2 linked regions of the Desulforapulum autotrophicum HRM2 genome follow. The protein of the gene in region 1 interacts with the protein of each later gene in a pairwise test. Links are inferred from orthologs where the notes say so. Each region holds a gene or a part of one and is shown on either strand. Other genes may lie near its edges.

Region 1 (16,110 bases):
CGTATCGCCCTGGCCATGTTTAAATCCCAGAAACCGGATCTTATTTTACTGGATGTTGTTATGCCGGAGATGGACGGCTTTGAAGTATGTACAGCCATCCGCAATCTTCCCGGAGGAAAATATCCTCAGATCCTCATGGTCACTGGAATGGATGATACAGACTCAACCGCCCGGGCGTTTGAAGCCGGGGCAAATGATTTTATTGCAAAACCGATCAACTGGGTAATGCTGGGATACCGTGCAAAATATATGCTCAGGGCCGGTCAGGCCTTTCGGGAATTGTATTTAAATGAGAATCGATTGATCAAGACCCAGAAGCTTGCTAAGCTGGGGAACTGGCAGATTGATCTGGTAAACAATGTCTTTTCCTGTTCCCCCGAAGCCTGCTCTCTTCAGGGGCTGAACCCCATGGACAAACCGGTGACTTTTGATGGTTTTTTTGAGCCCATCATTGCCAATCAGCAGGACATGGTCAAACAAACCATCAGTAATGCTGTAAAGGCTAAAGAAAATTTTAGCCTGAATTACCAGGTAATGAATTTAAATGGTACTCAAAAGCATATTTTGAATCAAGGGGAAGTCTTTGTCGACGATAACGGCGTTCCGGAAATAATGCTGGGGGTTGTGCAGGATTTATCCCAATTGAAACAGGCGGAAGAAAGAATCCGTTTCCTCGCCTTTTATGACGGATTGACTGGTCTGGCGAATCGAATGCTGTTTATGGACCGGCTGGATACGCAAATTAAAAAGGCAACCCGCTATAATCAAAAATTTGCCTTGTTTTTTCTTGATCTTGACCAGTTTAAGAAAATAAATGACACCCTTGGACACCATATCGGGGATTTGTTGTTAAAAACAGTGGCAGAAACACTCAAATCGTGTATCCGAAAAACAGATACTGCTGCACGGCGTGACAAGGACGAATCAGGTTCAATGATTGCAAGGCTGGGGGGTGATGAATTTACAGTTTTGCTTTCCGACATCAAAAGCCCTGAAAATTCAGCCATAATTGCCCAACGCATTCTTGATGCGATTCCCGAGGCTTACAGCATTGAAGGAAAAGAGGTGTCCGTGACCACCAGTATCGGCATCAGTGTCTTTCCTGCCGATGGTTCAACACCTGAAACCTTATTGAAAAATGCCGATTCCGCAATGTATCATGCAAAAGACCGGGGAAAGAATAATTATCAATTTTATATGGAATCCCTTAACCGGGCAGCTATAGAACGGTTTTCCATGGAGCGGGATCTCAAGAAATCATTTGCCCGTGATGAATTGGTTCTTTATTACCAGCCCCAGATTCGTTTTGCTGACCGGAAGATTGTTGGGGCAGAAGCACTTATTCGATGGATTCATCCACACAAGGGGATGATTCCGCCCGATAAATTTATCCCCCTTGCAGAAGAAACCGGCCTGGTAATCGACATCAATAAATGGGTGCTTAAGACGGCATCCAGGCAGAACGACGAATGGACAAGAGCCGGTTTGAACTCCATTCGTGTTGCCATGAACCTTTCCGGATATAAACTTGCCACCCAGAATATTATACAAGACATCAAAGAAGCACTTAAAACCGTAAAATTTGATTCAAAGAAGCTTGAACTGGAAATTACTGAAAATATCCTGATGCAGGATGATGATGAGACCATGCAAATATTCCAACAGATCCGGGAGATGAACATAAGCATTGCCCTGGACGACTTTGGAACCGGCTACTCTTCGTTGAGTTACCTGACCTCTTTTCCCGTGAATACAATAAAAATCGATCGATCGTTTATAATGGGAAGCGCTCTGCAGGTGGATAATCGTGTTATCATCAAGGCCATTATTGCCATGGGTCACAGCCTGGGAAAAACAATTATAGCTGAGGGTATTGAAACAAAGGAACAATTCGACCTGCTGAAGCGCTATGGATGTGATGAAGCCCAGGGATATTATCTAAGCCCCCCCATTCCTGCAGATGAATTTGCAAAATTGTTGGTCAAGGGCTTTTTATAATATGAAAAATACCGCCCCAATAAAATTAAAATGTTAGATGAAATGCGTTTTTAGACAGTTTGAAAAATTTGATAACCGAGATTCAGAAATTTTTTATCCCATCCGGGACAACATAATATGGATGGATTTAGGGTGAGGCACTGTCGTCCACTTCACGTTCAGCACATACGGGTATAGGGCTAGCCAGATGCCATCTGGTTCTATAACTGATTTAATCCTCATCCTTTATCGAGCGGTTATTCAGCTTTAATCTCCCCAACATATTCTATATCCACTTCAATTGTACCCAACTCCCTGGGAAGCTTGTCTCGAAGCTTTTGACCGGGAACAGAGGTATAGATTTTAAGACAGGGTTTGTCATTGCAAAGGCCTGTTCCCACGCCGACCACGCCCTCAATCTCCATGATGGTTGATTCAAACTGACCTCGGATATTTTCTATTTTCTGTATGCCAGGTTCCATGGGCAGGTCTCCTTGTTTTCCTTGATCACACCCTGGTACTATTATCAAGCAAAGTGTTAAAATAAAAATAAAGACAATTGTTGCACCCCTCAAAATTTACTCCTTTTGTATCAACCGTCTTAAGAGAATTAAGGGGCAGACAATATTGCCGTCTGCCCCGTTAAATAATACCACTAGGAAAAGTCAAACCGCACATATGGAACATAGATATAGTCAGAAGAGCTGAAATTCAGGGTGGCAAGTGTTCCGCTCCCTTCGGTTTCGACACGCGCCCTGGCAGCAACTTCGGCAATCACCCATTTATTGACGCCAATGGCAATGCTGCCGGAATAAATTGAGCGATTATAGTCTATTCGTCCGTTTCGATTGATGTTGTCATCCTTGATACGATAGACATCATCCTTGACATATCCTCCCCAGAAATTCTGGTAGAGCTGCACATGGAAATCAAGGTCTATCACAGCTTCTTTTGAATTATACCATTTGTCATTTGAACGGATCTGATACCACCCCCGTGTATAATAAGGAACGTAGGCACGGACATGTCCATTGTATCGAGGCCAGAAGGCAAAGTAAAGCTTTGTCCAAGTGGTCACATCGTTGTCATCTGAAATCCCTGAGCCGTCCCCCCGGGCATGGGCGTAGGGGTACATTTTTCTTGCTGAAAGGCTATAGTTGGCACTACCCGTGGTTGTTCCCCCTTCATTGTGCCAATAGTACTTTCCCCAGCCCCTGTAGGGGTTGTGGTCATAATATCGGCCAGGACCGTTTCCCGTAACGGTTAAACTATCAATACTTTCATCCAGCAGAACCTGCTGGATGATCTCCACCTCATCCATCTCGGCTTTACTGGCGAGTTCATCTTCTGCAGAGACAGCAAGAGTCGTGGCAAATTCCGATTCTGTTTTATTTTCATCTTCAAGCGCCGAAGCCTTTATTTTCAATGCAGACGTCACATCCAACATTTCAGCCTCATTTTTTTTGTTGACCTCTGCTATGTTTGCGATGGCCTGCTCGTCCTGGACAAATTCCAGTTCCGGGCCTTTTGCGGCTTCTTTTTCTATCCATTCACCATTGGGTAATCCTTCTTTCATGTTCTCCATGATCTTTCTCCTTACCTATAAGGTCATTTTTCAGGCGGTTACAATCTCAACGCCAAGTGCCATCAGCACATTGGCAATGTTGTTGTGAATGGTAACCTTGCTTGAACCGGCAAAAAGCAATCCAGTTGCTTTTTTATCCGAACTGGAGATGAGAAGTGATCCTGAATCCCCCCCCTGGGACATATTGGTCGTCAGAATCTGGTTTCTGAAATAGCCGACCCTGCCGCTTCCGTACCCAACGCTGACGGTAACATCAATACCAGTAACCTTTCCGGCAGTGACCTGGGTGGTTCGCCCGCTTTTTATCACATTCATCCCCAAACCGGCTTCCACCGTTCCCTTTGGGATTCCCAGTGCAACCACCGAAGCGATAACGTTTCGCTGGTCAGTGGGTCTTGCCAGGGCTGCATCCACCAGATTATAGAAGGTGGGATTGTTGAACCGGATTGGGATGAACCTGGACAGGCGTGCAACCATATCTGCCGGATATGTCCCCCCATCCACCCTGCCGGGTTGCAGGATCGGATCACCAATATTGGCAACATTGGAATTAGCCAGAACGTGATTGTTGCTGAGGATATGGATGTGGCAGGGAGAACAGACATCTCTGACAAGACAGCCAAAGGTTCCTGCGGTTATCTTGTAGTGTCCCATACTATAGCCGGGCTTGACTGGGCGTATCCTGGTGGTAAAGGCGAGGGCTTCAATGCAGTCGACTTCCTCCACGTCTGTCTTGACACCATCTGCGGTTTCTGCCACAAATTCTTCATCCGGTAATTGTTTTTTGGAAAGTTTTTTCTCCACATAAACCTTTATGCAAAGATCGGTTGTCTCCTTTCCCCCTATATCCTTATACCCGATGCCGACGCCCTGTATTTTTGGCAGTGCAAGGATTTTTTCTTCATTGGCCTTTTTAGCTTCCTGCACTTTTGCCAGCTGAATATTAAACACTTCTGCTGCCATGATTAACCTCCGATGGTTTAAAGTTTCAATAATCTATCCAAGGTTTCTTCGTTAAATAGCGGCGCTTTTCTAGCAAATGTATCGAGACTCCAAAATGATGACATCCATTGGTACCACCCCCTTTTTGTTACTTATGGCCGTTTGGTAACGTTTCAAGTGGAAGTGATGGGTTTTCTTGTGCAGTGTTACCTGTCTTTTGCAACACTCTGATCATCAAGGTGTCGGATATTACCATGATTTTTCAGCCCTGGCTTAAATCGTAAGCGGGTTTGTCACATGATATTTTAACCCGGATAAACCATTGCCATGGGATGTTGAAAAAAAATCCTGGTTATTGTTATCCTTTATCGGGGATCAATATAGGCTGAATGGAGGTTCAATTATGAAGAATAGGCAAGCGTTTTAATGTGGGCTGAATTGCAGTTTAATTTTGAAGAATAGCAAGCGTTTTAATATAGGTATAAATTACGCTTTTAAAAAAATTGGATATATTTAACCAGAAATATTGGTCGCTGTCAAGGTCCTTTTCACCTGTTTCACCTGAATTATTTGTCCATGCCGGGAAATTCTGCCAGTTGAAGTCATAGGAAAAGGCCCAACAGACCCGGGGGTCTGCGGCAAATATCGGCGGATTGTGACCCGTGTTTAAAACCGGTATCTTTTCAAGAGCAGGGAATTTCCCACAACCGTAAGTGAAGACAGCCACATGGCAATGCAGGCCCATTCAGGTTTGAGAACCAGCCCCAGGGCAGGGTAGGCAAGGCCGGCTGCAACCGGTATCATGAGCAGGTTGTAGAAAAAGGCCCAGAAGAAATTGATGCGTATGGTCTTGAGGGTCTTTCGTCCGAGCCCAATGGCCCGTTCAACGTCTAAAAGGGAGTTGTTGACCAAGATTACGTCCCCGGTCTCCTTGGCAATGTCCGTTCCTGAACCCACGGCAATGCCGATGTCTGCCTGGGCAAGGGCCGGGGCATCGTTGATGCCGTCTCCTGCCATGGCGACCCGGTAACCCCGTTCCTGCCATTTTTTGACGATCCGACTCTTGTCACCGGGTAGCACCTCGGCTTCGACTTCATCAATTCCGACGATCTGAGCCACACGCTTTGCCGCCTTTTTATTGTCCCCAGAGACAAGGGCTGTTTTGATGCCAAGGGCGTGGAGTCTTGCCATGGCCTCTTTTGAATCGGCCTTGATTTCATCAGCCAGGGAGATGATGCCCTTCATGGTATTGTCCTGCCATACATACACCGAAGAATCTCCGGTATCTGAAATCTGCTGACCGGCTGCTGCGGCCTCTTCTGAAAGAAAGCTTCCCTGGGGTTGCAGTTTGAGGTTGCCAAGCATGACCGGTCTGCCGTCAAGTTCGCCCGTTGAGCCGTGTCCGGGGATTTCCCGTTGATTTGAGATTTTTTCCATGGAGACACCCGCCTGTTCGGCCTTTTTAACAATTGCGTGGGCCAGGGGATGGATTGATGCGGCCCCCAGGGATGCCGCTATTTTAAGCACCTGGTGTTCAGATCCATGGTCCATGGGGTAAATGGCCGAGACCCTGGGGCTGCCCTTTGTGAGGGTGCCGGTTTTGTCAAACAGAATCACATCCAGCTGGGAGATATTTTCAAGCACTGAGGCCCGTTTAAAAAGGATTCCCCTTTTAAGACCCACACCGCTTGCCACCATTATGGCCGTGGGGGTGGCAAGGCCAAGGGCGCAGGGGCAGGCCACAACCAGTACCGCGATCATCAGCTGAAAGGCAAAGAGAAACCGGGTGATACCCAAGGGCGGCGGATATTCAACAACAAAGTTCCAGACAATAAAGGTGAGGATGGCGGCAATGACCACCACCGGGACAAAGTAGTTGGACACGGTGTCGGCAAGTCTCTGGATCGGGGCCTTGTCTGCCTGGGCCTCCTCAACCATCTTGACAATCCTTGCGAGCATGGTTTCTTTGCCCACTCGAACGGCCCTGGCTGTGATGGCACCTGTCTGGTTGATGGTGGCCCCGGTTACCGGGTCGCCCTTGATCTTGTCCGCAGGAATGGCTTCGCCAGTGATCATGGATTCGTCAATGGTGGTGGTTCCCTCGACGATTTCACCGTCAACCGGAATGGTTTCTCCGGGCCGGACGGAAAAAAAATCGCCTTTTTTTATCTCGGACGCCTTGACCATGTGTTCGCTGCCGTTGACTAGGATCCTTGCCCTGTCAGCCCCAAGGGAGATGAGTTTTTCAAGGGCCTCGCCTGTTTGACCCTTGGCCTTGGCCTCGATCATTTTGCCCAGCAGGATAAAGGTGATGAGCATGGCTGCACTGTCAAAAAAGGTATGGGCCGCGGGGTCAAGGACGAGCAAAGAAAAAAGGCTGTAAAAATAGGCAGCAGAGATGCCAAGGGCGATGAGGACATCCATGTTTGCCGAACGGTTTTTCAGGGAATGAAAGGCACCCTCGTAAAAGGTGCGGCCAGACACAACCATTACCAGGGTGGCAAGCAGGCCCATGGAATAGTTGGTGTTGGCATGGCCAAAGGGCATGGTGTACATGAGAAAGACCAGGGGGATGGTCAGGCTTGCTGCAAAAATAAACCGGAATCGCTCTTTCTGGGCAATGGGAGAATCCTCTGTTCTTTTTTCTTCCTGGCTGAAGGCAGTATAACCTGCCCGCTGGACGATTTCAAAGATGCCCTGCTCATCCACCAGGCTTGGGTCATAGGTTACAAATCCCTTTTCCATGGAGAAATTGATCGAGACCTTTTCTATGCCCTTGGATTTTTTAAGGGTTTTTTCTATGGTGTTGGAACAGTTGGCACAGGACATACCCTCAATTTTAAAGCTTGTTTCAACCGGCTGTCTTTGCCGGGCAAAGGGCGGTTCAACGTTTTTCGGGGCAATAATGGTAAACGGCTTGTTATTGATTGGCGAGGGTGCTTCAGTGCCAAACCCCTTTTCCCTGATGGCGGCCTTTAAAGTTTCAAGGTCAACGGCCTCCTGGTCAAAGGTCACTTCAGCCGTTGAATCTTCAAGGGAGACCCTTGCCGAACTTACGCCCTGTATGGCTTCCAGGGTCTGGGTTACGCTGTTGACGCAATGTCCGCAGCTCATTCCAGATACGTGAATATTCTTAACACAAACCATGGGTACCCTCCTTTTTTTTCATATCACCGGCACGGCCGGAGCGAGGTATGACTCCGGCCTCAACGAAATTGGAAACGCCTCCATCGGTGATGCTTTGGTGGGTGTTTCATATGAAACCGTCATGGTCAAAGCAGGGTATGGGCTCTTGGCCACAACGAACAATGGAACGCCCTGGTTTGCAATGCCTCGGTGGGCGTTTCATATAAAATCAGATAAAGAAAGATGGGGCTGTATAAAGGTTTTGTCAAATATACAAATAGGGGGTTGTGGTTTTTTGTAAATTTTTCTATTTTTACAGGTCGACACAAACAGTGGGGTTGACCCCATGTGTTGGTACAACCACAGGAGAATCGATTGAAACGTGTCTGATAAGAATAGTGCAACGGGTGCAGAAACAACCCCTGGTCCGGATGATTTTTATTCTATTGACCGGGGCAGAACCCTATCGGTAAAAATTAAGCGGTCCGAGTTTATCTGTGCACTGGAACCTGTCACCACCGTTGAAGATGCCAAGGCGTTTATTTCTGCCATCTCGTTGGAGCACCGCCAGGCCACCCATAATTGCTGGGCCTATCGTGTGGGGGAAAAGGCTGAGATGAGCCACAGTTCGGACAATGGAGAGCCTTCGGGTACGGCCGGGCGGCCCATGCTCAATGCCCTTGAGTCAAACGGACTCACCCAGGTGGCTGCTGTTGTGACCCGTTATTTCGGTGGGGTAAAGCTTGGTATAAAAGGGTTGATCCAGGCCTATGCCGGGGCTGTCCAGGCTGTGGTTGATTCGGCATCCCTGACACGGCTTGTCCGGTGTAAGCAATATGTGGTCAAGGTTCCCTACACCTTTAACGACACCTTTCTTCATCTTTTGAAGGCCCACCGTGTGACGGTTTTGGATACGGTTTACACTGAAGATGTTACCCATACCCTTGGGGTTGAGGAGTCAAGCTGGTCCAATGTTCAGGAGTTGCTCGACGGATACGTGGCTGCCGGAAAGATTGTCCTGGTTAGCTGATGGTCCCAGCCCCTTTCTACGCCTAAAAAAAGTGCAATAATGCAAGCCTGACCTCCATGTAAACAGCCAATCCTGTAAGTTGAGTAAAGTATACTTTAATTTATCCCATGGCTGAAAAGGATGGTTTTTTTTCACCATTGTAAAACCCTTTGGAGTATGATTAAACCCCAAGGGGTTAAACATGGGTAAAATTTGCAGTGTCCAAAAAAAGAGACCAGGAGGAAAAATGCGGGGAAACCTAATCATAAAAAATGCATCCCAGCTGGTGACCTGCAGTGGGTTCAGGGCAAAGCAGGGAGCGGAAATGTCCGAACTTGGTATCATTGAAAACGGGGCCGTGATCGTTGAGAAGGGTATGATAACCGCTGTGGGTGATTCCGACGACCTCCTGACTGGGTTCAACACGGAGGGGTTTGACATTGTTGATGCGGCTGGCAAGTCGGTATTGCCTGGATTTGTTGATTCCCACACCCACTTCGTGTTTGCCGGATACCGGCCGGATGAGTTTGCCTGGCGGCTCAGGGGTGACAGCTACATGGATATCATGCGCCGGGGGGGGGGGATTGCCAACACGGTCAAGGCTACACGAAGGGCCGGAAAAGATACCCTGATCTCCCTGGGTCTGAAAAGACTGGATACCATGCTCGCGTTTGGCGTCACAACGGTGGAGGGTAAGAGTGGCTATGGCCTTGACCATGACACGGAGATCAAACAGCTTGAAGTGATGCAGGCCCTGAATCGGATACACCCTGTGGATGTTGCGGTCACCTTTCTTGGTGCCCATGCCACGCCTGCCGAATTCAAGGGGCGGAAAGACGCTTTTATTGATCTTGTGGTGGAGATGCTTGACGAGGTTGCAGAACGGGGGCTGGCTCAATTCTGTGATGTTTTCTGCGAGAAGAATGTTTTTTCCGTGGACCAGGCGGAACGACTCCTCATGCAGGCAAAAACCCTTGGGATGGGGGCCAAGATACATGCCGACGAAATGGTTCAGCTGGGGGGTGCCGAGCTCAGTGCGCGGTTAAAGGCCGTTTCTGCGGACCATCTTCTCCAGGCGTCTGACCAGGGGATTCTTGCCATGGCCAGGGCAGGTGTTGTGGCAACGCTTTTGCCGGGCACGGCATTCAGCCTGAAGGAGCCCTATGCCCGGGCCCGTTTCATGATTGATCAGGGGTGTGCTGTTGCCCTTGCAACGGATTTTAACCCGGGGTCCTGCTTTTCAAACTCCATTCCATTGATGTTTGCCCTGGCAACCCTGTACATGGGTATGGCAACGGAAGAGGCTGTCACTGCCCTGACCATCAACGGGGCCGCAGCCCTGAACCGTGCCGATACCATCGGGAGCATCGATGTCGGTAAGCACGGAGACCTTGTGATTCTTGAATATCCTTCCTACCGGTTTCTGCCCTACCATGTGGGGATGAATATCGTTGAAAAGGTGGTTAAACAGGGAAATATCGTTTTTTCAAAAGCATAGGGCTGGGACGAGTGATGAAAAAGATAGTCGAGTGTGTGCCCAATTTTTCAGAGGGCCGGGACAGCGGCGTGATTAATGCCATTGCCGATGCCGTCCGGGCCACGGAAGGCTGTACCCTCCTGGATGTGGATTCGGGATACGCCACCCATCGGACGGTCTATACCTTTGTGGGAGATCCTGATGCTGTTGTCCAGGGTGCCCTTGCGGCAGCCCGGGTGGCAAGAAAAAAAATCGATATGACAAGGCACAGGGGGAAGCACCCCAGGTTTGGTGCCTTGGATGTCTGTCCCTTTATTCCCGTGGCCAATGTGACCATGGACGAATGTGTGGCCGTATCAAAAGCCTTTGCCCGAAAAGCCTCACAGGAGCTGAAGGTCCCGGTGTTTCTCTATGAGGAATCTGCAGCCGGGGATTACCGGCGGCGGCTACCTGACATCCGCCAGGGGGAATATGAGGGACTGGCCGAACGGTTAAAAGATCCCCGGTGGAAACCGGACTTTGGGCCGGCCGAGTTTGTGCCGGCCTGGGGGGCAACGGCCACGGGTGCCCGTAATTTTCTCATTGCCTACAACGTCAACATCCTGGGAACCCCCAACCAGGCCCACCGTATTGCCCTTAATTTAAGGGAAGCCGGCCGGGGGGAGGACCAGCCTGGTAGGCTTCGGGATGTTAAGGGAATGGGCTGGTTTGTGGACGAGTATGGCATGGCCCAGGTAACGGTGAATCTTAACAATTACAGGGTCACCCCCATCCATCTGCTGTTCGAAGAGGTTAAAAGGGAGGCCGAGGCCCTGCATGTTGCCGTTGCAGGTTCTGAGATTGTTGGTATCGTTCCCCTGGAATCGATTCTCATGGCGGCGGACTATTACATTGAAAAGGAGGGGTTGTTCCTCTATGAAGAGCGGTCCAGGATTCGCCTGGTCATAGAGCGCATGGGGCTCAACTCCGTGGCACCGTTTGTGTCCGAAAAAAAGATCATTGAATACATCGTGGCTGACCCCCCGGACGAACCCCTGGCAGGTCTGAGTGTTCGCAGGTTTATCGAGGAGATCTCGGCCCGGACCTCAGCTCCCGGCGGCGGATCGGCCTCTGTGGCCATTGCGGCCATTGGTACGGCCCTTGGCGCCATGGTGGCTAAGCTCACCCAGGGTGTAAGAAAGTTTGAAACGGTGGAACCCCAGATGCAGAAGAGCATCCCCGTGCTCCATGAACTGACCCGAAGCCTTATTCCCATGATTGATGCCGACACCTCGGCCTTTAACGACTACATGGAAGGGGTGAGAATGCCCCGGGACACCCCGGAAGAACAAGCGGTCCGCATGGCCAGGATGCAGGCCGGGCTGAAAACAGCCATCCAGGTGCCCATGGCCGTCATGCGCCATGGTGACAGGGCCTGGGATGCCCTGTGTGAGGTGGCAAAATATGGAAACCCTGCGTCCATCTCCGATGTCCAGGTGGGGGCAAAGGCCCTTGAGACCGGTATATGGGGGGCTTTCCAGAACGTTGTGATCAACATGGCCGATGTCATTGACCCGGCCTTTAAAGACGAGATTATGACCGAAGCCAGGGCCATTGAAACTCGCGCCAGGATTAAATGCCGCCAGGTGCTTGAAATCTTGGACAATATTCAGACAACATTTTTAAGGGAAAAACGCTGATGTTCAAACCGATGACAAGAGGGGAAAAACAGCTTTCCCCGGGTGATACCCTTGATCTTTTAAAGCAGGCAGAAGAGGGCGTTCTGGCAACCATTGGTGCAGACGGGTACCCCTATGCCGTACCCCTCAATTTCGTTTACCATGGTGGTGCCGTTATTTTTCACTGTGGAAAATCAGGCCATAAGCTGGATAATATCGCCCACAATGACAGGGTTTCGTTCTGTGTGATTCATGGATCTGAGATTGTCCCCCAAAAGTTCGATACCCTGTATAAAAGCGTGGTTATCTTTGGCAGAGTCGTGGAACTCCTTGACCGGGAAAAGGAGGAGGGGCTTGTGGCCCTTGTTCAACGCTTTTCAAGCAATTACCTGGAAGCCGGGAAAAAATATATCGATAATTCAAAGCACAAGACCCGGGTGTTTAAAATTGAAATCGAACATATCACGGGTAAGATTGGAAAATAAGCCATATTGCCAACCTGGAGGCAGGCCAATAAAACCGGGTCATCCCTTCACTGGCGGGTCAGCTTGATTTCAATGCGTCGGTTTCGCTGATAGGCCGCTGGCGTATCTGCCCTGTCAATGGGGTGGTATTTGCTGAAACCCGCTGCCGCCATTCTCTTTTCAGGAACACCCCGTTGACTTAAAAATCGGACAACCGCTACGGCCCTGGCAGCTGATAGTTCCCAGTTGGATGGAAATGCTGCATTGTTAATGGGTACCCGGTCCGTGTGGCCATCAATGCGCAGTATCCAATTGATGTCATCGGGTATTTTTTTGGCAATATCCATCAGGGTCTCTGCCAGGGTGGTGAGGTGGATGCGGCCCTGGTCGCCCAGAACGGCGGACCCGGATTCAAAAAGAAGGCCTGCCTGGAGAACAAACCTGTCCCCCTCGATCTGCACGGCCGGATTGTTGCCCAGTATCTTTCGCAGCCGCCCGAAGAATTCCGACTGATATTTTTCAAGTTCGTTTACCTTGCGGGCCAGGGCAATGTTCAACTGTTTGCCAAGGTCAACGATCTTTTCATCTTTTTCCTGTGTCTGGGTGTTTGCCAGGGACAGGGCGTTGCTGATCATGGAGAGCTGCTCCCGGAGCCGGGTGATTTGATCTGAAAGAAGGGTGACCTCTGCCCGGGCCGTGGCGGAAAGCTGCTTTTCCCGGGCAACGGCCTCTTTTTGTGAGGCAAGCACGGCCGAAAGGGCCTGGATTCGAATTTCCTGGGCCTCTATCTCTTTCTGGGCCAGAACCGTGGTCTCCGCTTGTGTGGCCAGCCGCTCGGCCAGGGCCTTTGACCGATCCCGCAACACCAGAATCTGATCGTCCCGGTCTGAAAGGGAGCGTCCAAGGATTGCCACCTTTTGTTCTAGTTCGTCCTTGACCCGGGTCAGGGCCTGGATATCTTCGTTGAGGCTGACCATGGTCAGCATCTGCTGTTTTATCAGCTCTTCGTCCTTTTCAGACCGGGCAGAATAGTCGGCAACCTTGGACATTAGCACTTCCCTGTCTTCGGACAATCCGATGATGGTGTCAGAAAGTTTACCCACCTGGGTGGTCAATTGGATGGACTTTTCCCGTTCAAGCCCCAGAAGCTCTGCCAGTTCACTGATCTGGCCATGGAGGTCGGCCAGTTCATTTTTCTGGCCATAGAGTACTTCGCTGAGCATGAACTGGGCCACGGTAAAAATCATCAATATAAAAATCACCACCATGAGCAGGGCCGACAGTACATCAACGTACCCTGGCCAGGCCGTTATCGGGCTTGAGATGCGCCTTGTTCTGGAGATCATTGTGTTCTCCTGTTATCTGTTCCGGTCAGGGGGGATGCCGGGTGGTTGATCCTGCTGTCCCATAAGGCGTTCCATGGTATGGTTGTTGGCATTTAGTGTATCGATGAGGGTTTTGAGATGGGTGTCAATATCCCTGAGTGCTGCCGGGGAAATGCCAGGGCCGGGTACCATGGTTTCATCTGTCTCCACCAGGCGGGTGACACCGGAGAGCCACTCTTCCATTTCATTGAAAAACCGGTTCTGGGCGTGGCCTGCCTGGATATCCGCAAATCCCAGTACCAGGGAGCCGCCCAGTCCGAAAAGGGAAGAGCTGAAGGCTGTTCCCATGCCTTTGAGCGGTTCTTCAAGACCCTGTTTAAGGTGGCTGAAAACCGTGACAAAATCCCGGGTTCCGACTTCCAGGCCGCTGATTACCTGGCCCACGGTGCCGATGGTCTGGAGCAATCCCCAGAAGGTTCCCAAAAGGCCGAGAAACACCAGGAGGCTGATCATGTACTTTGAGATCTCCCTTGATTCGTCAAGATGCCCCCTGATGCCGTCCAGGACGGTGGTCAGGGATAGGGCCGACAGGGTGAATCTATCCCGGTGGATGTCTGCCAGGTGTTTGGCAAGGGGAGCCAGCAGGGTGGGCGGTTCTGTGACAGAGATGCCTGGATTGCCCGTGCGGAAAATTTTGATCCATTCGATTTCGGGCTCCAGCCGTTTGATCTGGAATATATTGATGGCGATGCCCACACACAGAGCAGCAACGATCAGGAGGTTAAATCCCCAGTTTGCCATGAACGCCGTTTTAAGGGATGCTGACAAAAGCACACACACCCCTGCGACGATGGCAAGATAGACAATTGTGAGGAAAAGATAATGCCTTGGATTTGTCATGGGAGCCGCCTTTTTATCGAGTATTATCCAACACCCCAATATGCTTAATACCTGAATTGTTTTTTTGCAACCACTTAGAGCCATGGAAAAAATAAAATACACCACCCAACTTGTCTTTTTACCTGCTTTCAGCGTTGCGTCAATGGGCACATATTCCAATATGCTTCCATTGACGCGTCTTGAAATCAGATAAAAATCCGGCGTTGGTCTGGTGTCTTTTAAAATTTCCATGACCCTTAGAAATAAAATAAACAGGGGGTTTCGGTGGTGGGAGCATATTGAAGTGCCCATGCCTGGGGCAGAATGTTTTTACACTTTGGCGGTACCATGTGATATCTAAAAAAGAATTCTGGGCCAGAGATGCCCATGTCAGATGTCGAATTTGGGGGAAAATAAGTGGAAGATATTGTTCTAAAACCGGGTGAGGTTCATTTTTTTTATACGTTGGATGATGAGATACAGAGCCCGCTGCTGCTTGATAAATATCGTGAAATATCCAGCAGCAAAGAAAAAATAAAAATAGATCGGTATCGGTTTGGACGAGACCAACGCACCTGCCTTGTGACCCGGGGACTTCTCCGGTTTGTTCTGTCCAGATATACCCAGATTCCCCCCCAGTCCCTTGGATTCAGGGAAAACGATTTTGGAAAGCCGAGTCTTAAACCCGGGATAACTGATATCCCCATTCAATTTAATTTATCCCATTCCAAAGGTTTAACGGCCTGTGCTGTGGTCCTTGAAAGTCAGATCGGGATTGATGTGGAAGATATAAGCCGTAAAGTTGATTTGAAAATTGCCCGTCGGTTTTTTTCTAAACAAGAATCTGAATATCTCGGAAAGACAATTGAAAAAGAGACGTTTTTTGATTTCTGGACCTTAAAAGAGTCTTATATCAAGGCAAAGGGCAAGGGTCTCTCAATTCCTTTAAATAAATTCAGCTTTACCATCAGTCAGGACAGAACAGACATTTGTTTTGATGCGTCCTACGATGACAATCCTGACAATTTTATTTTTTTCAGATTTCCCCTGTTAAAGAAATTCAAGGTGGCGATTACTGTTGAGGCCCCCAAAAACGAAGGATGTGAACTCCGTGTTTACCATTGCATTCCCTTTAGGATGATCAAAAAACAGGAACAGATTCAAATTATTTGAACCAGACCAGACACTTTTTTTCCATGGATTCAAGAGGGGACAGCAGTTGTAATGGATGGTGTCTGTTATTTTCTTTTAAATCAGCATTGTTGATAAAATTTTCTTGCCTGCAATTAGTTAGTGTGCTAATGATAATTATTCTAACTAATATATGGAGGATTGCCATGCCAGGTTTTGATCCCCTGGAAAGTATAGGGTTTCACTGTAATCTTACCTTTAAATCCTTTTCTGCATCCCTTGAACAACGCCTTGGCGGCAGCGGAGTCAGCCGGGTTCAGTTTATGGCCCTGGCCCACCTCATTGCCCTGGGAACCATGCCCCAGAAGGATTTGGCCCAATTGCTGTCCATCACATCGGCATCCACTGTCCGACTGGTGGACCGGTTGACAAGGGACGGTTGGGCCGAGCGAATCCCTGCCCAGGATGACCGGCGGGTTAAGCTGATCGTTCCGACCCCCAAGGCTGTTGAAGCCTGGGAGGTGATGTCGGATCATG
Region 2 (16,274 bases), 1.7 Mb from region 1 along the record:
AAGATCAGATCGGCCATCACCTTTGGCAGTTTTGAAACCTGTAAGCACTGCAAGGGAAGGGGCCTTGTACCCAACACTGAAACCCTGGGCCATGCCTTGTTAAGAAAACTAAGCCTTGAAACCATAAAGGCAGAGAATAAAACGGTAAAGGCATTGGTGCCTGAAAAAGTGGCCTCTTACCTTCTCAACAAAAAAAGGGAAGAACTCGTAAATATTGAGGCAAAACGCAACGTCACCCTGGTGATTGAAAGTGATGATTCTTTGCTTTTAGGGGAGAGTAGAATCGTATGTGACGCTTGACATACATTTCAGTTTTGTGTATCTGAAACAGTCGCGACCTGATTTATCAAGGAGGAGTCATGCCTCGAGCACTGAAAAGAAACAGGGCAAAATGGTTTTACGTCTTGATTATTGCTTTATTTGCAGTTCTCGGACTGATGCTCTGGGTCGGGGACAGACTAATGCCGGAGAAAAAAGAGTCAACCATGGCAACACAGGTTACCCCAAGCCCCGTTCAATCGGGGAATGGTCCTTCAGTGGTAAGTGGCACCATTGAACAACTCCCGGAAATTGACTTCTCCAAACTTGAAAAGGCAAACGAACTCACACGGATGATGGACAGGAGAAAACAGGAGCTTGGCATTGGCAAGAGCCTTGATATGATTGTGGGGTCAGACGAAGCCTTCAAGGTCGGCAGAACCATCGTATACATGAAGGACATTCTCAAAAAGAGTCTCCTCACAAAGAACCGGGTCGTTGGGGAGACCATAGAGGCATCTGGAGCAGTTGTTCCTGAGTCGACTTCCGAATACGGCATCCATGTTGTCCGGAAGGGAGACAACATCTGGAATATCCACTTTGGAATTCTTCAGGATTACTACAAAGCTCGGGGAGTACCCATCTCAAACAAGGCAGATGAACCAAGGAACGGTGGGCTCAGCTCAGGCATAGGAAAGCTACTCAAATTTTCAGAAACCATTGTAACCATTTACAACATCCTTGATGAGGACGTTGCAAAGGACATCAACCTTCTGGAACCCCTGAGCAAAATTGTTGTTTATAACATGACAGAAGTATTTTCTCTTTTACAAGAGATAGACTATGACAATGTGGATCGAATCCGGTTCGATGGCGAGGCCATCTGGATTCCCGCACAACAGCCCGATAAAAAGGCTATGAACTAAGGAGGTTTTTTTTGATAAATACAGCATTTGCAATGGGACAGTCAGGAGCACAGGGTGGTCAGGCAGGTGGATTTACAGCGTTTGTACCCCTGATACTCATGTTCGTAATTTTCTATTTTCTGCTCATCAGACCCCAGCAGAAAAAAGCCAAAGAGCACCAGAACATGATCAACAGCCTTAAAAAAGGGGACAGGGTCATCACCTCGGGTGGCATACACGGCACCATCGTCTCCCTTGATGAGACCACCATCAACCTTGAGATCTCGGACAACGTTAAGATCAAGATTAATCGAGGCAATGTGGGAACGGCACTGCAAGGGTCAACCCCCCGTAAAAAAGATAAAAAAACAGATAAATAAACCAAATTCCAGGAGCAATCAGATTGAAGATACTTACATGGAGAGGAACCCTGATCACGTCAATACTGGCTATAGCACTGGTATATCTTCTTCCCACCGTCTGTCCGGACTGCTGGCCCCACAAGAAGATCAACCTGGGCCTTGACCTCCAGGGCGGAATGAACCTTGTTCTTGAAGTTCAAAGCGAAAAAGCCGTTGAAACGACCCTTGAACGAACTATTCACGAACTGAAAAAAGAACTGCGGGACGGGGATGTCAAGCACAGTGGCATTTCATTGAATGCCGGCAACACCATCACGGCGGTCCTTTCGGGTAAGGAGAACATTGACGGCTTCAACAAGATCCTTTCCGAAAATTTTAATACCCTGATGATCAACTCCACACAAAAGCAGGGAGAGGCGACCACCATGGTCCTGAAACTGCCGGACAAGGAGCAGGAATCCATCCGTAAGATGGCCACTGAGCAGGCCCTTGAGACCATCAGAAACCGAATTGACGAATTTGGCGTAAGCGAGCCTGACATCAGAATCCAGGGTGAAAACCGAATCCTGGTACAACTCCCAGGCGTCACAGATACCCAGCGGGCAAAGGATCTCATCGGTAGAACTGCAAGGCTCAACTTCCAGCTTGTTGATGAAACGGGTGATGTGGCATCAGCCCTCAAGGGCACGCCACCTCCGGGAGACAGTATCCTTTACCAGGTGAAGACAAATCCCCAGACCGGCCAGACAATAAAGACCCCCTTTCTCATCAAGAATCGGGTACTCCTTGACGGCAGTTCCCTGACCGACGCCCGGGTGATGATTGATTCCCAGTACAACGAGCCCTATGTGGGCATCGAGTTTGATCGAAAAGGGGCCAGACTCTTTGAACGTATCACAGGGGAAAACATCAAAAAACGTCTGGCAATCGTCCTTGACAAGACCGTTTATTCGGCCCCGGTGATCCAGGACAGGATTGCGGGGGGAAAGGCGCGTATAACGGGAAATTTCACCACTGAAGAGGCAAGAGATCTTGCCATTGCCCTCAGGGCCGGTGCCCTGCCCGCCCCTGTAAAAATCCTTGAAGAACGCACCGTCGGACCCACCCTTGGGGCAGACTCCATTCGCATGGGCATTGTTTCCATGATTGTCGGCGGTCTCCTGGTCATTATTTTCATGGCCATCTATTACAAGGGCTCCGGCCTTATAGCAGACTTTGCCCTTATCATGAACATCATTCTCATAGGCGGGGGACTTGCCGCATTCCAGGCCACCCTGACCCTTCCGGGAATTGCAGGTATTATTCTGACCATTGGAATGGCGGTTGACGCCAACGTCATCATTTTTGAACGAATCAGGGAAGAGCTCTTTTCTGGAAAGACACCTGCGGCTTCAGTCAAGGCTGGCTTTGAAAGGGCCACCCTTACGGTGCTTGATGCCAACGTGACCACCCTTATCGTTGCCGTGGTTCTCTTCCAGTTTGGAACAGGACCGATCAAGGGATTTGCAGTCACCCTGGGCCTTGGCATTGTTGCAAGTCTTTTTACAGCCCTTGTGCTGTCAAAGAGTTGCTTTGATTTTTTCATATCTGGAAAAAAGGTGTCCACCTTAAGTATTTAAAAGGAGCTTGCAATTCAATGCAGTTTATAAGCAACGACATTAATTTAAACATTACGGGCCGGAGGCGCGTGGGCTTCATCTTCTCCTTTGCCCTGATAGCCATCAGCATCGTGTCCCTTATTATCCACAATGGCCCTAACTACGGCATTGACTTCTCAGGCGGCACCCTTGTTCAGGTGAAATTTTCAGACCTGCCGTCCACCAAGGATATTCGGACCGGCCTCAGCCAGGTAGGACTTGAGAACTCGTCTGTCCAGAACTTCGGAGAAATAAATGACAACGAGTTCCTCATCCGGACAAGCATGCCTGCGATGACAGGTGAAGGATTTTCACAGTCCATATCAGATGCCCTGAAAGCATCCACAGGCATGACACCTGAAATCCGACGGGTGGAGATGGTTGGTCCACAGGTGGGCAAGGACCTCAGGAAAAAAGCCCTGTTAGCCGTGTTCTACTCCCTGCTCTTCATCACCATCTACATCTCGGGAAGATTTGAGATGAAGTGGATGCTTTCGGGGGTCATGGCAGGCGCTCTCATGACAGCTGTATACTTTTTGTCACTCTTCAGCTGGAGCAACATGGTGGTTCTCATAACCGCTGCCCTTGCGGTTACCCTGGTACTGTTCTGGGTCCTTGAACTCAAATACGCCATGGGTGCCATTGTGGCACTGATACATGATGTAACCATTACTGTGGGTCTTTTTTCAATTCTGAATCTTGAATTTTCATTGTCCATTATTGCCGCCCTTCTGACCATCATCGGGTACTCGTTGAACGATACCATCATCGTATTTGACCGAATCCGGGAAAACACAAAACAGTTACACAAAGTACCCCTGGAAACCATCATCAACCGAAGCATCAACGAAACTCTGAGCCGAACCACACTCACCTCTCTGACAACCCTGATCGTTCTCTTTTCCCTCTACTTTCTTGGCGGAGAAATCATCCATGATTTTGCCTTCTCCATGATCGTCGGGATAATCATCGGCACCTACTCGTCCATATTTGTTGCAAGCCCCATCCTTCTGGCATGGAGCAAACGAGCCTGATGGGGTATAAGTCCACAGCGTTCCTTGCGGCATCACTCCTGTTTTCAGGAGTGATGCTCGCCTCATGCACAATGAAGTCAAAGCCCGTCGGGCCGGCGGCCCACAAGACGGTGTTGCCCGACGATACAAATACGCATTTGGAAGAAATTCAGTCCAAGCTTGAGAATCTTGACCATCGACTCTCGGCCCTTGAGCGTCTTGAACCCAGGATCACAACCCTTGATACTCCGGACCACGGCACCGCTGACCATGAACGGCCAGTGACGCCATCCCCCAGGGATATAGAATTTCCCCAAAAAAATAATCCCCACCCCGTGTATGGGGAGCCCATTCTTTTATACAACAGTGCCCGAAGCCTGGTCCTTGAGGAAAATTTCCACGAAGCAGCCCGGCTGTTCAGGGAATTTTTGACCAGATATCCCAATTCAGAACTTGCAGACAACGCCCTTTACTGGCTTGGTGAGTGCCACTACTCCCTGGGAAATTTTCAAGAGGCCATCAATACGTTCAAGGATGTTGTCACGCTTTACCCAAAGGGAGGAAAAGTTCCTGACGCACTTCTAAAAACAGCCTATGCCTATCTCAGCCTTGATGATGCGGACAGGGCACACCACTATCTCAAACTTGTGGTAAGGGGATACCCGTTTACACCGGCCGGAGAAAAGGCAGAACAAAAACTTAAAGCCTTTCAGTAAGCTGCAAGCCAATGATCACAAATGACAATTATCTGCCTTGGTTTATCGTAAAATCAATCCCCGGGATTGGCAATCATCTGTACAAGCGCCTTATCAATCGATTCAAAACACCGGAAAATATCCTTGCAGCAAAAGCAGCAGAGCTTAAAACCATACGGGGAATGTCACAAAAGGCCATCACGGGCATCGTCCACTGCACAGTCAAAAAAAAGGCAGAAATTGCACTTGCAACCGTCCTTCGTGGAAAGATCCGGGTCGTGACCATGAACGACCCGACCTATCCGCCGCTGTTAAGGGAAATTGCCGACCCGCCGCCCTTTTTTACCTTTCAGGGCGAACTTAATGCGGACCTGCCCTGCATTTCCATTGTAGGATCAAGGAATGCAACCGCCTACGGACTTGAATCAGCCTACCGGCTTGGATATGACCTTGCAGTACTGGGATTCCAGGTGGTGAGCGGCATGGCAAGGGGCATTGACACGGCTGCCCACCATGGAGCACTTGCCGCAAAGGGCAAAACCATGGCCATCCTTGGAAGCGGCCTTAACTGGATCTATCCCAGGGAGAACCAATCGCTTTTTCAAGCAATCTGCCAAACAGGAGTTGTTATTTCAGAATTTTCACCAGACACCAGACCCGAGCCCAGAAATTTTCCCATCAGAAACAGGCTCATTGCCGGAATATCAACAGGAACCATTGTTGTGGAAGCTGCCAACAAGAGTGGATCATTGATTACGGCAAGGCTTGCTGCAGACTTTTCAAGGGAGGTGTTTGCCGTTCCTGGAAGCATCAATTCCCATCGAAGCCATGGCACCCACGCCCTGATACGCGCGGGTGCAACCCTTGTTGAGACCCACAGGGACGTCATCCAGGAACTGCACCACATGGTCCATACCGAACCCCTTGACCCATTGACCAAACCAAGGGGCAAAAATGAAAACAAAAAAGAACTCACCAGGGTTGAACTGGCCATTGTGACCATTCTTGAGCCCTATCCGCTGCACATCGATAAAATTGTTGAAAAAACAGATCTTGACATTGCAAGCATATCTGCTGCACTCCTGGATCTGGAACTAAAAGGCATGGTCAGACAGCTTCCAGGCAAGCTGTTTTCCATCAAAGAGGAGTAACCGTGAAAAAACCCCTGCTCATTGTCGAGTCACCCACCAAGGTGAAAACCCTTAAGAAATACGTTGGCAAAGATTACAATGTGACGGCAACCGTCGGTCACATCAGGGATCTTCCGCCAAAGGAGCTTGGCATAGATATTGAGGACGACTTCAAGCCCAAGTACATCACCATTCAGGGAAAGACCAAGGTGATTCAGGCCATGAAGAGTGCGGCAGGAGACACAGACACTGTCTATCTTGCCCCTGACCCTGACCGTGAAGGTGAAGCCATTGCATTCCATGCCGCCGAGGTTTTAAAGAAAAAGGGCAGAACTTTCTACCGGGTTCTGTTCCATGAACTAACCCAGAAAGGAATAAGCGAAGCCCTTGAAAATCCCCTCGACCTTAACCATGACCGTTACGAAGCCCAACAGACAAGGAGATCTCTGGATCGACTCGTGGGCTACCAGATCTCCCCTCTTTTGTGGAGAAGGGTCCAGGGTGGATTAAGTGCAGGGAGGGTCCAGTCCGTTGCAGTCAGGATCATATGCGACCGGGAAAGGATTATCCGGGCCTTTGAACCCGAGGAGTACTGGACCATCACTGCCGATCTTGCCACGGACCTTCCGCCAACTTTTACTGCGGCCCTTGCCAGGATTGACAACAAAAAGGCCGTTATTCCCGACCAGCAGACTGCCGAAAAGATCGTCGGAGAACTTGAAAATGCAGCGTTTGTTGTTGAAAAAATCGTCAGTAGAACAATCAAGCGAAATCCCCTGCCCCCGTTCATTACAAGTAAACTCCAGCAGGATGCCATCAACCGGCTGAGATTTACGGCAAAAAAAACCATGCTGGTAGCCCAGCAACTCTATGAAGGCATTGAAATAGGCACGGGCGGCCCTGAGGGTTTGATTACCTACATGCGTACTGACTCCATACGAATTGCCGATGAAGCGGCCCAGGAGGCACTCGAGCATATCAGGCAGACGTTTGGACCGGAATACGCCCTGGCAACACCGCGTTTTTTCAAAAATAAAAACAAGGCCCAGGATGCCCATGAGGCCATCAGGCCAACTTCGGTCCTCAACACACCGGAACGGCTGAAATCTTTTCTTGGCGAGGATCAGTTCAAGCTCTACGAGCTCATCTGGAATCGTTTTGTCGCTTCCCAGATGGCCCAGGCCATCATTGATCAGAACACCATCTCCATCCAGGCGCTGAATTACACCTTTACCGTTGGCGGAACAACGGTAAAATTTCCGGGTTTCATGGCCCTCTATGCCGCTATTGATGAAAAGGCGGACAAAGCCAAGCAAAAACTGCCCATAATTGAGCAGGGCATGGGGCTTGAAAGAAAAGCCATTATTCCAAAACAGCACTTTACCAAGCCGCCACCACGATTTTCTGAGGCATCCCTTGTCAAAGAGCTCGAAGAAAACGGCATTGGACGGCCAAGCACCTATGCGTCCATTCTTTCAATCATCCGGGACAAGGGGTATGTGGAACTCATCAACCGTTATTTCGTGCCGAGCGAGCTTGGATTCATCGTCAACGATCTGTTGATGACATCCTTTCCTGAAATCCTTGATACGGACTTTACAGCACGCATGGAAAACGACCTGGACGAAATCGAAAGCGGAACCAAACATTCGTTGGGTGTCCTCAAAGCCTTTTACTCTACTTTTAAGGAAAAGCTTGACCATGCCAAGGAAAACATGCTCAGTGTCAAAGGCGTGGGCATTCCTACGGGCCTGTCATGCCCCCTGTGCGGCAAACCTTTGAATATCAAAATGGGACGAAACGGCCATTTTATCGCCTGCACAGGCTACCCCGAATGCAGTTTCTCAAGTAACTACACCAGGGACGAAAAGGGAGCCATTCAAATCCTTGAAACCAAAACCGACAACACAAAGGTAAAAGACTGCATCAAGTGCGGTAGTCCAATGGTCAAAAAAGAAGGCCGATTTGGCGAATTTCTTGCCTGCACCGGATACCCTGAATGCAAACACACTGAATCCGTCAACGGTGACGCAGGTGGCAGGGAAACGGGTGCTAAATGCCCGGAACCTCTGTGCAACGGGGTCATTGTTGAAAAGCGCTCCCGCCGTGGAAAAACTTTTTTTGGCTGCAACAAATATCCCGAATGTACCTTTGCCTCCTGGGATCCTGTTGTCAACAAACCCTGTCCCAAGTGCAATTCTTCGTATCTTATTGAGAAACAGACTAAAAAAGAGGGTAAGTTTTTGAAATGCCCGAACAAAGAGTGTACATACAAGGAAAGTTTAGACGATTAACCGCCCTGGGGAATTCCCCAAGGAAAAACAAATTACCGGGGGAAAATGGTATATTCTCCCGAACGACTTTTTTTATTTTTTTTGCCATGGAACTTTTGCATAACCACTTGACAGACAGCCCGATAATATATAGATTGGTTCGTACAAAATGCTCATCCCCAAAGGATAAAACCTATTATCGTAGATTTGCCACCACAAAAATAAGGAGAAAAATTGTGAAAAAATCTGTTTTAAAGTCTCTTCTCGTTGTCTCAATGTTTTTTCTATTTACGGCATGTGCCGCAAAGGGGCCTGTAACCCCCTTGCCTGTATTTCAACCCCAGCCCTTTGACTCACAAGCATATGCACCTTCTGTTGATAATTTTATCGTAATTTTTGATGCATCAAGCTCCATGGAAGAATTTAGCAATGGTCAGGAAAAATTCACCGTTGCCAAGGCATTTGTTGACCGCATGAACCAGGTCCTTCCAGAGATGGGCCAGAATGCAGGTTTAATCTCCTTTGGCCATGACCCTTCGATCTCCAGAAAACCAACCCTGAATACAGATGGAATGAAACCTTACACCACTGCCGGTTTTGCTGCCGAATTTGATCGTGTCGCCGCACCCGGCGGAACCAGTGCACTGCCTCTGGCCCTTAATACCGCAGCAATGGATCTTGACGGCGTTCTAACAAAGACAGCTGTAATCGTCGTCAGCGATGGTAAAAACATTTCACCAAAATCCATTGATGCCGCCACACAGCTCAAGGATAAATTTGGTTCATCACTGTGCATCTATACGGTTCTTGTGGGCAATGACGCTGGTGGTGCAGCCCTGCTGGATAATATTTCCAATGTCAGCACCTGCGGTTTCTCATCAAATGCCGACGACCTCATGACCGCACCTGCCATGGCCGCCTTTGTTGAAAAAGTCTTTTTAGATAAGAAGATGGTAAAACCCGTTGTTGCAGCTCCCATGGACAGCGACGGTGACGGCGTTATTGATGCATTGGACAAATGCCCTGACACACCCCATGGCGTTAGCGTTGATGCTTCAGGATGTCCCTTTGACTCAGACAAAGACGGCGTTTACGATTACAAGGACCAGTGCCCGGGAACACCTTTAGGTGCAAATGTAAACGACCTTGGCTGCTGGATTCTTGCTGAACTGCTCTTTGACTACAACAAGGCAGACATCAAACCCACCTCTTTTGACGAGCTGGACAATGTGGCTATGATTCTTAAAAAGAATCCTGCATTGAAGATTGATCTCCAAGGCCATACGGACAACATCGGCTCCAAAAATTTTAACATGAAACTTTCCCTGAAACGTTCCGCTGCCGTAAAGACCTACCTTGTATCCAAGGGCGTTCCAAGCGAAAGACTCAAAACCGAGGGTTTTGGTTTCTCAAGACCCGTTGACACCAATAAGACCAAGGAAGGCCGTGCCAAAAACCGGCGCGTAGAACTTCTTCCCATTCAGTAACAGAACACATTGTGGTCAGTCCTGCACCCCCAAGGGTGCAGGATTGACCCAGACTTCCCCACCACTTCCCCGAGAAATCCTTGCCTCCTGGCAAAAAGTCTGATAATATCCTTCGACTTATATTAATCAATGTTGAAAAAAGGATGTATACGGACAGCATGTTTTCCCTTGAAAGATTCCGAGAAGAGTACAATGTGGAAGAAACCCGCTACCAAGTGGCAGGCCTTTCATTTGATTTTTTTGTTCCAAAAAAGATAGACCCTTTCATCAACCAGGACGACCTGTTCACAAACTTTCCCCTGTGGAGCAAAATCTGGGAGGCCACTGCAGTTCTGTCGTTTCACCTCTCCACCATTACACCTGATCCCGGCAAACGCTTTCTTGAAATTGGTGCCGGCATGGGTGTGGCAGGTCTTGTGGGTGCAAAACTCGGCCACAGCATGACCATCACCGAATACAACACAGATGCCATTAAATTCGCACGGGCCAATGCCGTTCTCAACAATATTGACACCGTGGACATCCGTGAACTTGACTGGAACAACCCCCTGATCGAGGGAAAGTTTGACTATATCATCGGTTCTGAAGTTGTATTCAAGGAAAAGGACATCCTGGGGCTTCACCAGCTTTTCCAGCGCTACCTCAAACCCGGGGGCACCATTATCCTGGCAGAAGGAATGAGAAAAACCACCATGGCATTTGTCAAGCACATGGAAAACCACTACACTCTTGCCATAAAAAAACAAACCATGAAATCCAATGGCAAGGAAATCCCGATCATTTTGTTCAAACTCACCTGAATTCACGGGGGGATACTTTCACAGAGGTGCCCGCCCTATTTTTTCATATGAAACGCTTGCTGATGAATAACCATCAGCGCAGTTTTACCATTCGTTGTGGCCAGAGCCGATACCCTGCTTTGGCCATGCCGGTTTATAGAGGAATCTTTTATGATCACCACGTCCAACCTGACCCTTGCCTACGGAAAAAGGGTTCTGTTTAAAGAAGTCAGCATCAAGTTCTCCCCGCAAAACTGCTACGGCCTGATCGGGGCCAATGGAGCTGGAAAATCCACCTTTCTGAAAATTCTCGCAGGAGAGATTGATCCTGACCAGGGCGGGGTAAGCGTTGGCCCCACTGAACGGATTGCCGTCCTTAAGCAGGATCACTTTGCCTTTGATGAAGAAACCGTCATTGCAACTGTGATCATGGGTTATCCAGATCTTTTTCAGGTGATGATCGAGCGGGACGCCATCTATGCAAAGCCAGATTTTACTGAAGAGGACGGTATCCTTTCGGCTGATCTTGAGACTCGTTTTGCAGACATGAACGGATATGAGGCTGAATCTGAAGCTGCTGTGCTGCTCCATGGCCTTGGCATTGACGAATCCCTGTGTCAAAAAAAGATGAAGGCTCTTGAAGCAACGGACAAGGTAAGGGTCCTCCTGGCACAGGCCCTATTTGGAAACCCGGATGTCCTTCTCCTTGACGAACCCACCAACCATCTGGACCATAAATCAATCGTCTGGCTTCAAGAATTTTTATTCCGATTCCAGAATACGGTCATTGTCGTCTCCCATGACCGCCACTTTCTCAACCAGGTGTGCACCCACATAGCTGACATCGACTTTGGACAGATCCGGGTGTTTGTTGGCAATTACGATTTCTGGTGTCAGGCAAGCAAACTTGTCATGCGCCAGCGTCAAAATGAAAATAAAAAAGCCCTTGACCGGGCAGGCGAGTTGAAATCCTTTATCCAGCGGTTCAGCTCCAATGCATCCAAGTCAAAACAGGCAACCTCCAGAAAAAAGCTGCTGGAAAAAATCACCATCGAAGAACTGCCCGTCTCTTCCAGACGTTACCCCTATATCAGCTTCAAACCCGAGCGGCCCTGCGGTAACATTATCCTTGAGATCGAGAACATGACAAAAACCATTGACGGCGTGGATGTGCTCAAAGATTTCAACCTCGTGGTCAACAAAGGAGATAAGATCGCCTTTGTGGGCAGCGATACCCTTGCCCAGACCACCCTTTTTCAAATCCTCAATGGAACCATTGAACCCGATAGTGGCACCTTTCGGTGGGGCGCCACCATTACCCTCTCTGACTTCCCCAGGGAAAACGACCTGTTTTTCAAACAGGAGATGACCCTTGTGGACTGGCTCGGTCAGTACCACACCGAAGGCGAATCCTTTTCCAGAAGCTTTCTTGGCAGGATGCTCTTTTCCGGCGAAGAATCAATGAAAAGCACCACTGTCCTTTCTGGAGGAGAACGGGTCCGCTGCATGCTCGCACGGATGATGCTCACCTGCGCCAATGCCCTTGTCCTTGACCAGCCCACCAATCACCTGGATCTTGAATCCATAACAGCCCTGAACGATGGGCTTACAGCTTTTCCGGAAGTGCTGCTCTTCTCATCCCATGACCATGAGTTTATCTCAACCATTGCCAACAGAATCATTGAGATCACTCCCAAGGGGGTCATTGATCAAACCATGGGATTTGACGACTATCTTGAGTTGATGGACAGCAAAGAAACAGTTTAATAATTTTTTTTACTCGTAGGTGGTGTGCATCCTGGGATCCAGAGCCTCCCTTATACCCTCACCCGTAAAGGTGACGGTCATGAGGGTAATGACCAGGGCCGCCACCACCGAGGCTGAGATCCACCATGCCTCCATATTGGTCCACCCCTGCTGGAGAAGCTCTCCCCAGGAGGGGGTGGGCGCCGGAAGGCCAAACCCCAGATAATCAAGGGAGGTTAAGGCCACAATACCGCCCGAAATGGCAAAAGGCGCATAGGTGACAATGACCGAGATGGTGTTGGGAATGATGTGGTGAAAGATGATCCTTGCATGGGAGGCTCCCAGGGAACGGGCCGCAAGCACATATTCACGCTCCTTTTCCCGGTAGGTCATGGTCCGCATCACCCAGGTCATCTGGATCCAGCCGAAAAAGGCCATGATAAGAAGCAGCACCATAAAGCTTGGCACGACAATGGATGAGACAATGATCACCACATAGAGAAAGGGGATGTTGCTCCACACCTCAAGGATTCTCTGGGCAAAAAGATCGAATTTCCCGCCAAAGTAACCCATGGCACACCCAAGAAAAATGCCCACAGAGTAGTTGAATACGAGCAGAATCACGGAAAACCCAAGGGCCGTCCTGAACCCATAGACAAGCCTTGCCAAAATGTCCCGGCCCACGTTGTCAGTGCCTAGAAAATGACGCTGGGCAAAAGACGGCGGAAACGGCGGATAGCTTCCCTCCTTAAGATCATTTTCATAGGCGTTAAAGGGAACCATGGGCATAAGTACCCAGTTCTCACCATTTTCCTGGGCCTTAAAAGCTGTCTGAAGCTTTCGATAGTCGGTCTCATACCCATAATCAAGCCCAAAAACGGTACCCGAAATCATCGGGCCATAGGTCGGGAAAAAAAGCTCCCCTTCATAGGAAACCACAAGGGCACGGCTGTTGATGAACAGCTCGGCAAAGAGAGAAAAGACCACCATCACGGTCAAGAGAATAAACGAGACATAGCCCCTGCGGATGGAGACAAACCGTCGCCACTTTTTCCTGGAAGGCGAAATTATCATTTAAACCTCACCCGGGGATCCACAAGGGCCACACACAGATCCGAGAGAATATTGCCCAGCATGAAGAGCAGGGAAGAAATCACAAGGATCCCCATGACAACGGGATAATCCCTGTCCACCACGGACTCGTACCCCAGAAGGCCCATGCCGTTGATATTGAACACCTTTTCTATGAGAAACGAACCCGTGAGGATGATCGACACATTGTTACCAAAATGGGTAGCAATGGGAATCAGGCTGTTCTGCAGGGCGTGGCGGAAGACAGCCTGTTTGAATGACATCCCCTTTGCAATTGCCGTCCGCACATAGTCGGCGGAAAGGTTATCCATGAGGGTATTTTTCATCAAAAGGGTCATAACCGTGAACGACCCCAGCACATAGGCGAGCAGTGGCAGCAGGGTATGCCGGAAAAGATCCATCGCCTTGTCCAGAAATGACAGTTCGAAAAAACCATCGGATACAAGCCCCCCAAGGGGGAAGATATCAATCCAAGAGGCAAAGGCCACCAGCATCATCACCCCTGCCACCCATCCTGGAATGGCATAACCGGTAAAGATGAGAATCGAAGAAAAATTGTCAAACCCGCTCTTGTGGCCCACGGCCTTGGCAATGCCAAGGGGAATGCATACCCCATAAACAATAACCATGGTCAGCACGCCAAAGTACAACGAAATAGGGATTCTCTCTTTGATCATCTCCCATACGGGATCATAGTACCGGGTCGACCGCCCCAGATCCCCTGTTAGCACCTTGGACAGCCAGAGAAAATAGCTCTCAAGGACAGGCCGGTCAAACCCGTAGTAGACCCTCAACTTCTCGATCTGTTCTTCTGAAAGGGGCTGTCCTGCCCCAGCCCCGCCGTTTCCGGAAGCCCCAGCCCTGTCCGTGGTCTGCATCTGTCTTGCATCTGCAATGATTCTTTCAATGGGCCCGCCAGGCACAAATCGGGTAATGGTAAACACCATAATGGTGATGCCGATAAAGGTCGGAATAACCAGAAACAGGCGTCGTATGAAATAGGCGATCATTCAGAGGCAAATACCGATGCCAAAGCTCGTTCAAGAAACTCCGGTTTTGACCCCCCTGCCTGGGCCATATCCGGCCGGCCACCGCCTCCGCCGCCCACAATGGCAGCGGCTTTTTTAACAATGGCACCCGCCTTGAATCTCTTGGTCAGGTCATCGGAGACAACCGAGACAAGAAGTGCCTTTCCATTTGATTCAGCCCCCAGAAGTACAACGCCCGAACCGATCTTTGCCTTAAACTTGTCTGCAAGATCCCTCAGCTGGGAAGGATTGTCGATCTGGACCAGCTTTGACACGATGCGTACCCCGTCAATCTCCCGTATATCGTCATCCATATTTTCAACGGATTTTGAGGCAATTTTTGCCTTGAGGGAAACAATCTCCTTGTCAGCCGCCTTTTTGTCGGCAACAAGTGTTTTAACCTTTTCTACAACCTCGCCCCTTGCACTCTTCAGCACCCTGGATGTCTCCAGGATATCAGCAGTGATGCCATGGACATAATCCAGAGCTCGGGCACCGGTCAGGGCCTCAATGCGCCTTATGCCCGACGCAATCCCTCCTTCAGACACAATCTGAAACAGGCCGATGTTGCCCGAGCGGTCCGTGTGTGTCCCTCCGCAGAGTTCCTTGCTGAAACCGGCCATGGAAACCACCCTGACCCGATCTCCGTATTTTTCCTCAAAAAGAGCCGTTGCTCCGGATTTAACAGCCTCATCCATGTCCATTTCAATGGTGGCCACCGGGACGTTTTCCCGAATGCGCAAATTCACCTCGGACTCTACAGCCTCAATCTCCTGGCGTGTAATGGCGGCAAAATGGGTAAAGTCAAACCGAAGCCGATCCTTGGTCACAAGGGATCCAGACTGTTTAACATGGTCACCGAGCACCTTTCGGAGGGCTGCGTGCAAAAGGTGGGTGGCCGTATGGTTCATAGCTGTTGCTGCCCGTTGCTCCTGGTCAACAACCATCAGCACATTTGCCTTTGTCTGCAGAGCTCCTGAAACAACTTTGCCATGGTGAATCCTGAGACCTGACGGATCGGCAAGGGTGTTGTCAACAGCAACGGTACAGCCCTTGGTTTTGATGACTCCTGAATCACCTGCCTGACCACCTGATTCGGCATAAAACGGGGTGGCCCGGGTAACGATCTCAATCTGATCCCCCTGCCCGGCCGTTGTAACAGCAACATCATTCTTGACGATAAGCAGGACCTCAGATGTGGTTTCAAGATCGGTGTATCCGGTAAACTCGGTCTTTACCCCCTGGGAGGTGAGCGTCTTGTAGGCTTCGCCCACCCCTGCAAAGATTTTAGAACTCTTTGACCTTGCCCGTTGATCGTCCATGGCCCGGTTGTAGCCATCCATGTCCAGGGTGATCGCTCGATCTGCAACCACATCATTAATGATGTCCACGGGAAATCCAAAGGTATCGTAGAGCTTAAAGATCACATCACCTGCAATCTGTTTTGCCCCGGATGCCTCGGTCTTCTCAATGGTTTCGTTGAGAAGGCGCAGTCCCACGTCCAGGGTTTCGGAAAATTTTGCCTCTTCGTTTTTTACCACATTGAGAATAAAGGCCGACGATTCCTTGAGTTCGGGATAGGCCTGTTCCATGATCTCAAACACCTGTTGAACCGTTTCATGGAGAAATGGACGCACAAGTCCCAGGTTTCGGCCGTACCGGATGGCCCGGCGCATGATACGGCGGAGCACATACCCCCTGCCCTCGTTGGAAGGAAGGATGCCGTCACAGATGAGAAAGGCTGCGGCCCTGGAATGGTCGGCAATGACCTTCATGGCAACACTGTTTTCCCTGGAAGCATCCTTTTTCAAGCCGGAAAGGACCTCGACCCGCTCCATGATCGGCAGAAAAAGGTCTGTCTCATAGTTT

What was found.
Region 2: the proteins of HRM2_RS21295 (region 1) and topA interact in binary tests that used the Escherichia coli proteins (3 or more experiments, as listed by UniProt). The link is inferred for Desulforapulum autotrophicum HRM2 from one-to-one orthologs.

Annotation. Positions count from the first base shown.
Region 1 is NC_012108.1:4,832,447-4,848,556, reverse strand. Bases 7,058-9,836 are described here. They hold HRM2_RS21295 (IMPACT family protein), read left to right. Parts: upstream 7,058-8,012; coding sequence 8,013-8,660; downstream 8,661-9,836. Other genes in these bases: hutI (imidazolonepropionase), read left to right, coding at 8,887-9,836; HRM2_RS21305 (heavy metal translocating P-type ATPase), read right to left, coding at 7,058-7,651. Outside these bases: HRM2_RS21325 (EAL domain-containing protein), read left to right, coding at 1-1,998; HRM2_RS21320 (hypothetical protein), read right to left, coding at 2,235-2,459; HRM2_RS21315 (hypothetical protein), read right to left, coding at 2,633-3,562; HRM2_RS21310 (chymotrypsin family serine protease), read right to left, coding at 3,593-4,525; more of HRM2_RS21305, read right to left, coding at 5,171-7,057; more of hutI, read left to right, coding at 9,837-10,137; ftcD (glutamate formimidoyltransferase), read left to right, coding at 10,152-11,795; HRM2_RS21280 (pyridoxamine 5'-phosphate oxidase family protein), read left to right, coding at 11,795-12,259; HRM2_RS21275 (peptidoglycan -binding protein), read right to left, coding at 12,307-13,584; HRM2_RS21270 (hypothetical protein), read right to left, coding at 13,597-14,463; HRM2_RS21265 (4'-phosphopantetheinyl transferase family protein), read left to right, coding at 14,860-15,615; HRM2_RS21260 (MarR family winged helix-turn-helix transcriptional regulator), read left to right, coding at 15,780-16,110.
Region 2 is NC_012108.1:3,101,139-3,117,412, forward strand. Bases 5,716-8,658 are described here. They hold topA (type I DNA topoisomerase), read left to right. Parts: upstream 5,716-6,023; coding sequence 6,024-8,294; downstream 8,295-8,658. Other genes in these bases: dprA (DNA-processing protein DprA), read left to right, coding at 5,716-6,021; HRM2_RS13510 (OmpA family protein), read left to right, coding at 8,510-8,658. Also shown: HRM2_RS13470 (Rne/Rng family ribonuclease), read left to right, coding at 1-300; HRM2_RS13475 (hypothetical protein), read left to right, coding at 360-1,184; preprotein translocase subunit YajC, read left to right, coding at 1,196-1,543; protein translocase subunit SecD, read left to right, coding at 1,567-3,144; protein translocase subunit SecF, read left to right, coding at 3,162-4,196; tol-pal system protein YbgF, read left to right, coding at 4,196-4,891; more of dprA, read left to right, coding at 4,903-5,715; more of HRM2_RS13510, read left to right, coding at 8,659-9,760; HRM2_RS13515 (class I SAM-dependent methyltransferase), read left to right, coding at 9,919-10,560; HRM2_RS13520 (ABC-F family ATP-binding cassette domain-containing protein), read left to right, coding at 10,711-12,306; HRM2_RS13525 (ABC transporter permease), read right to left, coding at 12,316-13,359; HRM2_RS13530 (ABC transporter permease subunit), read right to left, coding at 13,356-14,387; alaS (alanine--tRNA ligase), read right to left, coding at 14,384-16,274. UniProt on the Escherichia coli protein: Releases the supercoiling and torsional tension of DNA, which is introduced during the DNA replication and transcription, by transiently cleaving and rejoining one strand of the DNA duplex.